2 regions of the Kluyvera sp. CRP genome follow, and region 2 is predicted to be linked to the other one. Evidence: predicted binding sites of a transcription regulator. Region 2 holds the regulator's gene; the other holds the start of a gene.
The links. The regulator Fur, encoded in region 2, represses iron uptake genes when iron is present. The targets are predictions, from matches to a motif close to ATAATAATGAGAACNACTATCAA.
Positions count from the first base shown of each region.

Region 1 (4,431 bases), 2.2 Mb from region 2:
CCTCGCAGGCCTGTTTAACGTGCCCGATCAGCCGCACGTCGTACAGCGTAAAGGGACGCCAGGTAAAGGTGAGTGAGGCGATGAGCATATCCAGGCAGGCATTTTCATCTTTCTCCGCCAACACGCGATAGGGATAGGTGGTCAGGAATGCTGCCGCCGAGCTGTCGTTGATTCGCCGTCCGCGACGAATGCGCTGTAGCGCCAGGCTGAGATAGACCAGCAGATATTTCCGCCCGTTGTAGCCAAGGTGAATCACCGGGCTGATGACCTTTTCATAATAGGCCGCCGCCTGGGTAATCTCCTGCGCACACTCATGGAGAAACTGCTCGGCAATGGAACGATTGATAGGCTCGTTGGCCTGATGCGCAATCAGCTGATGACCGGTACCGATCTCGACGGTTTTCAGAATCGACATACAGGCTGCCAGACGCAGGCTGAATTCATCGCCCACCAGTTGCGAACCTTTTCTCGGTATGCTCAGCAGCGTTAACCCACTTTCCTGCACCCGGTTGAGCATGAGCGGATTATCGTTTTTCACCGTCCCGGCGCTGACATAGAACTTTTTATAGTACTCATTTTTATTGACCACATCGTGCAGACAGAGCGCAACAAACAGATCCTGAACGCGCTCTTCACCGGTCGTGAGATAGCGGTTAAAACGCACGCGCTGTAAAAACTGGATGTAATCACTGTAGGTGATGCCGGTCGTAATAAACGCATTATCCTGATGGAGATGCGCTTCATCCGGCAGCAGTTCGTTAAGCTCTTTCATCGTTCGCTTCAGGGTGGAAAGCGTTTTGCCAAAGCGCAGCACCGCGCTATCGACCGCGAGCGGGCTGTTATCCTGAAGGTATTTGAGAAAAGAGAGATCAAAAGAGTTCATGAACGTTCGCTGAGGTTAAACGCAAAACACAGCGTAACGAAAAAACGCCAGAAAAACCGTGACCTGTCGCGGGTCACGGCAATCGGGCAATTAATTCAGCAGGGTTCCCAGCAGCAGCCAGCCGTTCAGCGCCACCACCACCGCAACGATCGCCCAGCCGAGGCGTTTAATCCACCGCGTGTTGACCAGTTCGCCCATCAGCTTGCGGTCGCTGGTGAAAATCAGCAGCGGAACCAGCGCCAGCGCAATCCCAAAGCTCAACAGCACCTGGCTCATCACCAGAATACGCGTCGGATCCAGCCCCATCAGAATGACAATAAACGACGGCAGCATGGTGACCGCGCGGCGGAACCAGAGCGGAATGTGAAAGCGAATAAAGCCCTGCATCACCACCTGGCCGGCAAGCGTACCCACCACCGTAGAGGAGAGACCGGCCGCGATCAGGCTGAGGCCAAAAATAGTCGCCGCCGCATGGCTGAGCAGCGGTTCAAGCGTCAGGTAGGCCTGATCGAGATCGGTAATCCCGGTATGTCCGTGGAAATGGAAAGCCGCTGCGGCGGTCGCCATCATCGCCAGGTTCACGAAGCCGGCGATGGTCATGGCGATAGCGACGTCCCAGCGGGTGGCCTGATAGCGCTCTTTAGCGCTGCCGCCGTGCAGATGCTGGGTCAGCGATGAGTGAAGATAAATAACGTGCGGCATAATGGTTGCCCCCAGCACGCCCGCCGCCAGGTAGACCGCCTCGCCGTTTGGCAACGATGGCAAGAGCATGCCTTTGGTCAGCGGCGCCAGCGCGGGCTGAGAGAACACCAGCTCAACGATATAGGCTGCAGCCACAAACAGCAGCAGGCCGCCGATAACTTTTTCCAGCGGTTTTTGCCCACGGCGCTGAAGCATCAGAATCAAAAAGGTGGCAATCCCGGTCAGCACCGCGCCCTGCAATAGCGAAATGCCCAGAATCAGCTTAAAGCCGATCGCCGCACCGATAAACTCGGCAAGATCGGTCGCCATGGCGATAATTTCCGCCTGCACCCAGTAGAACCAGACCACCGGTCGTGGGTAATGGTCGCGAATCTGCTCCGCGAGGTTTTTCCCCGTGGCGATACCCAGCTTTGCTGAAAGCACCTGAATCAGCATCGCCATCAGGTTGGCCCACACTACCACCCACAGCAACTGGTAGCCAAAGCTGGCGCCCGCCTGAATGTTGGTCGCAAAGTTGCCCGGATCGATATAGCCGATCGCGGCAATAAATGCCGGCCCCATCAGCGCCAGCCGCATACGGCGTGCGGTACGACAGCTGTTAGTTTCAATGCGACTGTTTGTCATTCTCTGCCTCAAAAACATAGCCTTTGCTATGTTTTAGGCTAACAGAATGAGAATGATTATCAAGTTCATTTAAGCAAGGTGATAATGATTATTCTGATAGCCGGAACCAATAGCCAGACTGGAGGTTGGGAAGGTTTGGTATACGCTTAAGAAGAGAGTAGTACAACGTGGAAACTTTTCATACATTTACTCAACATAACAAAAATGCATGCTTGATCACTAATTTTGAGTTTGCTCACAGGTTCTGAATATAGTGAGAGACAGATCTCGTTTTATTTAACCATGTTACATAGAATGTGCACGAAAATTTAACCCGTCTCATGTTTGGAGCAAATATGGACCGCGTCTTGCATTTTATTCTCGCGCTCGTTGTGGTGGCGATCCTGGCCTTGCTGGTCAGTTCTAACCGCAAACAGATCCGCATTCGTTATGTTATCCAGCTACTGGTCATTGAAGTGCTGTTGGCCTGGTTCTTCCTGAACTCCGATATTGGTCTGGGCTTTGTGAAAGGCTTCTCCGAGATGTTCGAAAAACTTCTCGGTTTCGCCAACGAAGGGACCAACTTTGTCTTCGGTAGCATGAACGATAAAGGTCTGGCCTTCTTCTTCCTGAAAGTACTGTGCCCTATCGTGTTTATCTCTGCGCTGATCGGTATCCTGCAGCACATCCGCGTACTGCCTATCATCATTCGTGCGATTGGTACCGTGCTGTCGAAAATCAACGGCATGGGCAAACTGGAGTCTTTCAACGCCGTCAGCTCCCTGATTCTGGGTCAGTCTGAAAACTTCATCGCCTATAAAGACATCCTTGGTAAAATGTCCCGTAACCGCATGTACACCATGGCGGCGACGGCAATGTCTACCGTGTCTATGTCTATCGTTGGCGCCTACATGACCATGCTGGAGCCGAAGTACGTTGTCGCGGCGCTGGTACTGAACATGTTCAGCACCTTTATCGTCCTGTCGCTGATCAACCCGTACCGCGTTGATGCCAGCGAAGAAAACATTCAGATGTCTAACCTGCACGAAGGTCAAAGCTTCTTCGAAATGCTGGGTGAATACATTCTGGCAGGTTTCAAAGTGGCAATTATCGTTGCTGCGATGCTGATCGGCTTTATCGCCCTGATCGCCGCGCTGAACGCCCTGTTCGCCACCGTAACCGGCTGGTTTGGCTACAGCATCTCCTTCCAGGGCATTCTGGGCTACATCTTCTATCCGGTTGCATGGATCATGGGTGTACCGGCAAGTGAATCCCTGCAGGTGGGCAGCATCATGGCAACCAAACTGGTTTCCAATGAATTCGTCGCCATGATGGATCTGCAGAAAATCGCCGCTGAGCTCTCTCCGCGCGCGGTCGGCATCATCTCCGTGTTCCTGGTCTCCTTCGCCAACTTCTCTTCCATCGGCATCATCGCCGGTGCGATTAAAGGTCTGAACGAAGAACAGGGCAACGTGGTTTCTCGCTTCGGTCTGAAGCTGGTTTACGGTTCTACGCTGGTGAGCGTGCTGTCTGCGTCTATCGCCGCGCTGGTTCTGTAATTCACCGTCGCTAACATCAGGACCTGTAACGTTGTTACAGGTCCTTTTTTTTGTTCTCAAGCTGCCAGAGCGGACGCGGTTTATCGATCAGGTAGCCCTGCATATAGTGCACGCCAAGGCGTTCCAGCAGCTGTTGCTGTTCTTCCGTCTCGACATATTCTGCCACCACGGACAAATTCCGCAGCTTCGCCATCTCGCAGATAGAGCGAATAATCATCGCATCCATCGGGTTGTTTAAAACATCACGTACAAAGCAGCCATCTATCTTTATAATGTCGGCTTCCAGACGCTTCAGGCGCTCATAGTTCGCGTAGCCGGTACCGAAGTCATCAATCGCAATCAGGCAGCCAAACTGACGCAACTGCTGGATATTGGCAACGCTGACGTCAGAGTTGGAAAAAGCCTGCTCTTCGGTAATCTCGATAATAATGCGTTTAACATCGACGTGATAACGGCGGAACAGCGCGATAATCTCGGCGGCGCTCCCCTTTTGCATCAAGGTGTACGGCATCAGATTCACCGAGAAATTCTTATCGGGAAGCTCATCCAGCGAGCTGAACAGATACTCCAGTACCTGCATGTCAAAGCGCTTGCTAAGGTTGAACTGCGCAAGAACCGGGATAAATTTATCCGGCGTAACCATACCGTCAGCGTCAACGAGGCGGCTCAGTATCTCGTAGTAAC
Region 1 is NZ_CP082841.1:4,801,840-4,806,270, forward strand. Features, by position in the region: gene K7B04_RS22715 (hypothetical protein) at 1-883, opposite strand, end outside; gene K7B04_RS22720 (Nramp family divalent metal transporter) at 974-2,209, opposite strand; gene nupC (nucleoside permease NupC) at 2,545-3,747, shown strand; gene K7B04_RS22730 (EAL domain-containing protein) at 3,782-4,431, opposite strand, start outside.
Region 1: the regulator Fur is predicted to act here: its motif matches at 2,250-2,272, upstream of K7B04_RS22720 (Nramp family divalent metal transporter).

Region 2 (4,431 bases):
AAGGCAGAAGGGTTCATTGATGATTCAACATTAACCGGCGGCATCTACTACTGGCAGCGTGAGCGTGACCGTAAAGATGTGACCGACCACGACAAATATAAAACCAACCTTTCTCACTCCACCTGGAACGCCAACCTCGACTTCCAGTCGGGTTATGCGGCTGACATGTTCGGTATTGATATTGCTGCTTTTACCGCGATTGAAATGGCGGAAAGTAGCGAAAGCGGTCACCCGAACGAAATTGCATTCTCGTCAAAAAATAAAGGCTATAGCGAAGATTACAGCGGCGATAAGAGCGGTATCAGCCTGTATAAAGCGGCAGCTAAATTTAAACTTGGCCCAACCTGGGCGCGTGCGGGTTACATTCAACCAACCGGTCAAACCCTGCTGGCACCGCACTGGAGCTTTATGCCGGGTACTTACCAGGGCGCTGAAGCCGGGGCAAACTTTGACTACGGCGACAATGGCGCGCTGAGCTTCTCCTACATGTGGACCAATGAGTATAAGGCGCCATGGCATCTGGAGATGGATAACTTCTATCAGAATGATAAGAAGACCAAAGTTGATTACCTGCACTCTATTGGTGCGAAATACGATTTTAAAAATGACCTGGTGCTGGAAGCGGCATTCGGTCAGGCGGAAGGTTATGTCGACCAGTACTTCGCCAAAGCAAGCTACAAATTTGATATCCCTGGCGGCCCGCTGACCACCAGCTACCAGTTCTACGGTACCCGTGACAAAGTGAGCGATCACGGCGTGAACGACATTTACGACGGCACCGCGTGGCTGCAGGCGTTAACATTTGGCTATAAGCTGAACGAAGTGTTCGACTTCCGTCTGGAAGGGACCTGGGTTAAGGCTGACGGTCAGCAGGGCTACTTCCTGCAGCGTATGACCCCGACCTACGCGTCATCTAACGGTCGTCTGGATATCTGGTGGGATAACCGCTCTGACTTCAACGCCAACGGCGAAAAAGCGGTCTTCTTCGGTGGTATGTATGACCTGAAGAACTGGAATCTTCCTGGCTGGGCAGTGGGTGCATCCTACGTCTATGCATGGGATGCGAAACCAGCGACCTGGCAGATGAACCCGGATGCCTACTACAACAAAAACAATACGATCAGAGAATCTGCATACAGCCTGGATGCCATGTATACCGTACAGGAAGGCCGCGCGAAGGGTACCCTCTTCAAACTGCACTTCACTCAGTACGACAACCACTCCGACATCCCAAGCTGGGGCGGTGGTTACGGCAACATCTTCCAGGATGAGCGTGACGTGAAATTCATGGTTATCGCACCGTTCACTATTTTCTGATGCATGATGCGGCAGGGGGAAGCCTCTGCCGCCGCTAAGAGGCTCATCGTATGAAAAAACTGATTATTGTTGCCCTGATGGCCGCTGGCCTTACCGCTTGCGCTCAGCCATCCACGCCGAAAGAAGACAGTAAGCTGAAGGATGCCTACAGCGCGTGCATTAACACCGCTGAAGGCAATCCGGACAAAATCCAGGCCTGCCAGAGCGTGCTGAACGTGCTGAAAAAAGAGAAACAGCATGAACAGTTTGCTAATCAGGAATCCGTACGCGTGCTGGATTACCAGCAGTGTATTCAGGCAACCCGTACCGGTAACGACCAGGCCGTAAAAGCCAAATGCGATAAGATGTGGCAGGAAATTCGCAGCAATAACACCGTGAAGCCATAAGATAAGGCGAATGCTAATAACTGAAAAAACCGCTGCTTGCAGCGGTTTTTTTATGGCTGAATGCGAACGAAGGGCAAAAAAAAACCAACGCATGGCGCTGGCTTTTTAACGAGGGGGGAAGTTACTTCTCTACACCATCGTGAGCATGTTCATCTTCACGGCAGTCGCCTTCAGCGCAGTGGCCATAAAGATAAAGGCTGTGGTTGGTCAGACGAATTCCGTGTTTGGCGGCAATTTCACGCTGGCGAGCTTCGATAGATTCGTCGCTGAACTCGATCACTTTGCCACAGTCGAGGCAAATAAGGTGATCGTGGTGATGCTGCTGGGTCAGTTCGAAAACGGATTTGCCGCCTTCAAAATTATGACGGGTCACGATGCCCGCGTCATCAAACTGGTTCAGGACACGATAAACCGTGGCCAGGCCAATTTCTTCACCCATGTCGATCAGGCGTTTGTATAAGTCTTCCGCGCTGACATGGTGGTTATCCGGTTCCTGAAGAACTTCCAGAATCTTTAACCGTGGAAGTGTGACTTTCAGGCCAGCCTTCTTTAATGCGGTATTATTGTCAGTCATGCGGAATCTGTCCTGTTGCTAAACGATTAACTTCCATCAGCGAAAGTATCACAGAGAATTCACCCGTTTTAATGCGTCTCATTATAGAATGACCCTGGATAAATGAAAACAGCAAGGCTTGGGTAAACTAAGCTTTCAAAAACGAGGCGTCACCGACAAACAGAGCGATGAACCTACGCTAAATCAGAAGATATTGTACAGGTATGCGCTGAAAAGTTAAAAAAATGTAGCTATTATTTTGATTGCTTTTACCTATTAATGAGGCGCGATTTGTTATCGCGCCTCAATATCATCAGGCGTTTTTGATTTCGTCGAGGTGCAGCTCTTCAGCAACCTGCTTAACCCATTTTTCAACGCGTTCAGCGGTCAGCTCCGGCTGGCGGTCTTCGTCAATCGCCAGACCCACGAAGTGGTCGTCATCGGCCAGGCCTTTCGACGCTTCGAAGTGGTAGCCTGCGGTTGGCCAGTGACCAACGATGGTCGCGCCGTTTGGCTCGATGATGTCGCGAATCGTACCCAGCGCATCGCAGAAGTACTCCGCGTAGTCTTCCTGATCGCCACAGCCGAAGAGGGCGACCAGCTTACCGTTGAAGTCAACTTCTTCCAGAGACGGGAAGAAATCGTCCCAGTCGCACTGTGCTTCACCGTAGTACCAGGTTGGGATACCCAGCAGCAGGATATCGTAGCCTGCCAGGTCTTCTTTGCTGCTCTTGGCAATGTCGTGAACGTCAGCGACATCTTTACCAAGCTGTTTTTGAATCATTTTTGCGATATTTTCGGTGTTCCCGGTGTCGCTACCGAAGAAGATGCCAACGATTGCCATGAGTAAAATAACCTCTTGAAACTTAATGATATGGTGGTGGCTTATTGCCCACAGATAAGGGCAATCATAGCAGAACAGAGAAGCGGGCGGAAACAGCTATCGTGCCGTACTGCACACTCTGCTACATGAAAGTGCGTTCTGGGGGGATATTTCAGACTTTCCCTTGTCCGTGCAGCAGCGCCAGTTGGCTCATCAGCATCTCTTCGATGAGTTCGCTGCGGCTCATGTCACGGGCTGCCGCCAGCTCGTTGAGCGCATCAACGGCGTCGCTGTTTAGCTTTAACTCGACGCGCTTAAGCCCACGAACTTTGTCGCGTTTGAGCTGATTGCGCTTATTAATGCGGAGCTGTTCGTCACGCGAAAGCGGATTGGTTTTGGGTCTTCCCGGCCGACGCTCATTTGCGAACAAATCTAATGTCGTACGGTCCGTTTGTTCTTTTGCCATGGTTCTGAGTGACTTCGGGGAAACAAGCTACCGGACGGTGCCCGGTGCAGACAGCGCGCAATCATACAACAGTGGAACCCGCACGCCAACGACCACGGCCATTCTGGCGCGCGGTCGATGCATTTTTAATCACTCAGCGAGGTAACGGCGAATGGCGCGCAGCACGGCGTCCGGTTTTTCGGCGTGAACCCAGTGACCCGCCCCGGCAATCACGTGCGCTTTCGCCTGCGGGAACTGCGCCAGCAGATCGTCACGATAGGCTTCGGTGATATACGGTGAATTGCCGCCGGGAATAAACAGCGCAGGGTGTTCCCAGGCCGGAATGGTTTCCCAGCCGACGATATGGGGATATTGCTCCCACAGCACCGGCACGTTAAAGCGCCAGGCACCGTCAACAAACGACTTCAGCAGAAACTGAATCACGCCTTCTTCATGCAGATACTCGCGCATCACCGTGGCTGCCTGCTGGCGCGTGGAGACGCCCGCGCTGGTGACGGCGTTAATGGCGGCAAAAATCTCATCATGACGACGCACGTGGTAATCCACCGGCGCAATGTCGATTGCCACCAGGCGGTCGATGCGCTCCGGGGCCAGCGCGGTCAGCGCCATCACCGCTTTTCCGCCCATTGAATGGCCGATGAATGTCGCTTTCTCAATCTGGTTGGCGTCGAGAGTATCGAGCAAATCCTGCGCCATGGCCGGATAGCTCATATCGTCGGAACGCGGCGACAGACCGTGGTTACGCATGTCGACCTGAATGACATCGTGATCGGCAAGCAGGTCGCGGGCGAGAATGCCGAGGTTATCCAGGCTGCCGAACAGACCGTGGACCAGGACGATGGGGGAATTATTGTGCAGGTTTTGTGCAGTTTGCGCTCGGAAATTC
Region 2 is NZ_CP082841.1:2,623,886-2,628,316, forward strand. Features, by position in the region: gene chiP (chitoporin) at 1-1,317, shown strand, start outside; gene chiQ (ChiQ/YbfN family lipoprotein) at 1,368-1,703, shown strand; gene fur (ferric iron uptake transcriptional regulator) at 1,825-2,277, opposite strand; gene fldA (flavodoxin FldA) at 2,570-3,100, opposite strand; gene ybfE (LexA regulated protein) at 3,252-3,545, opposite strand; gene ybfF (esterase) at 3,675-4,431, opposite strand, start outside.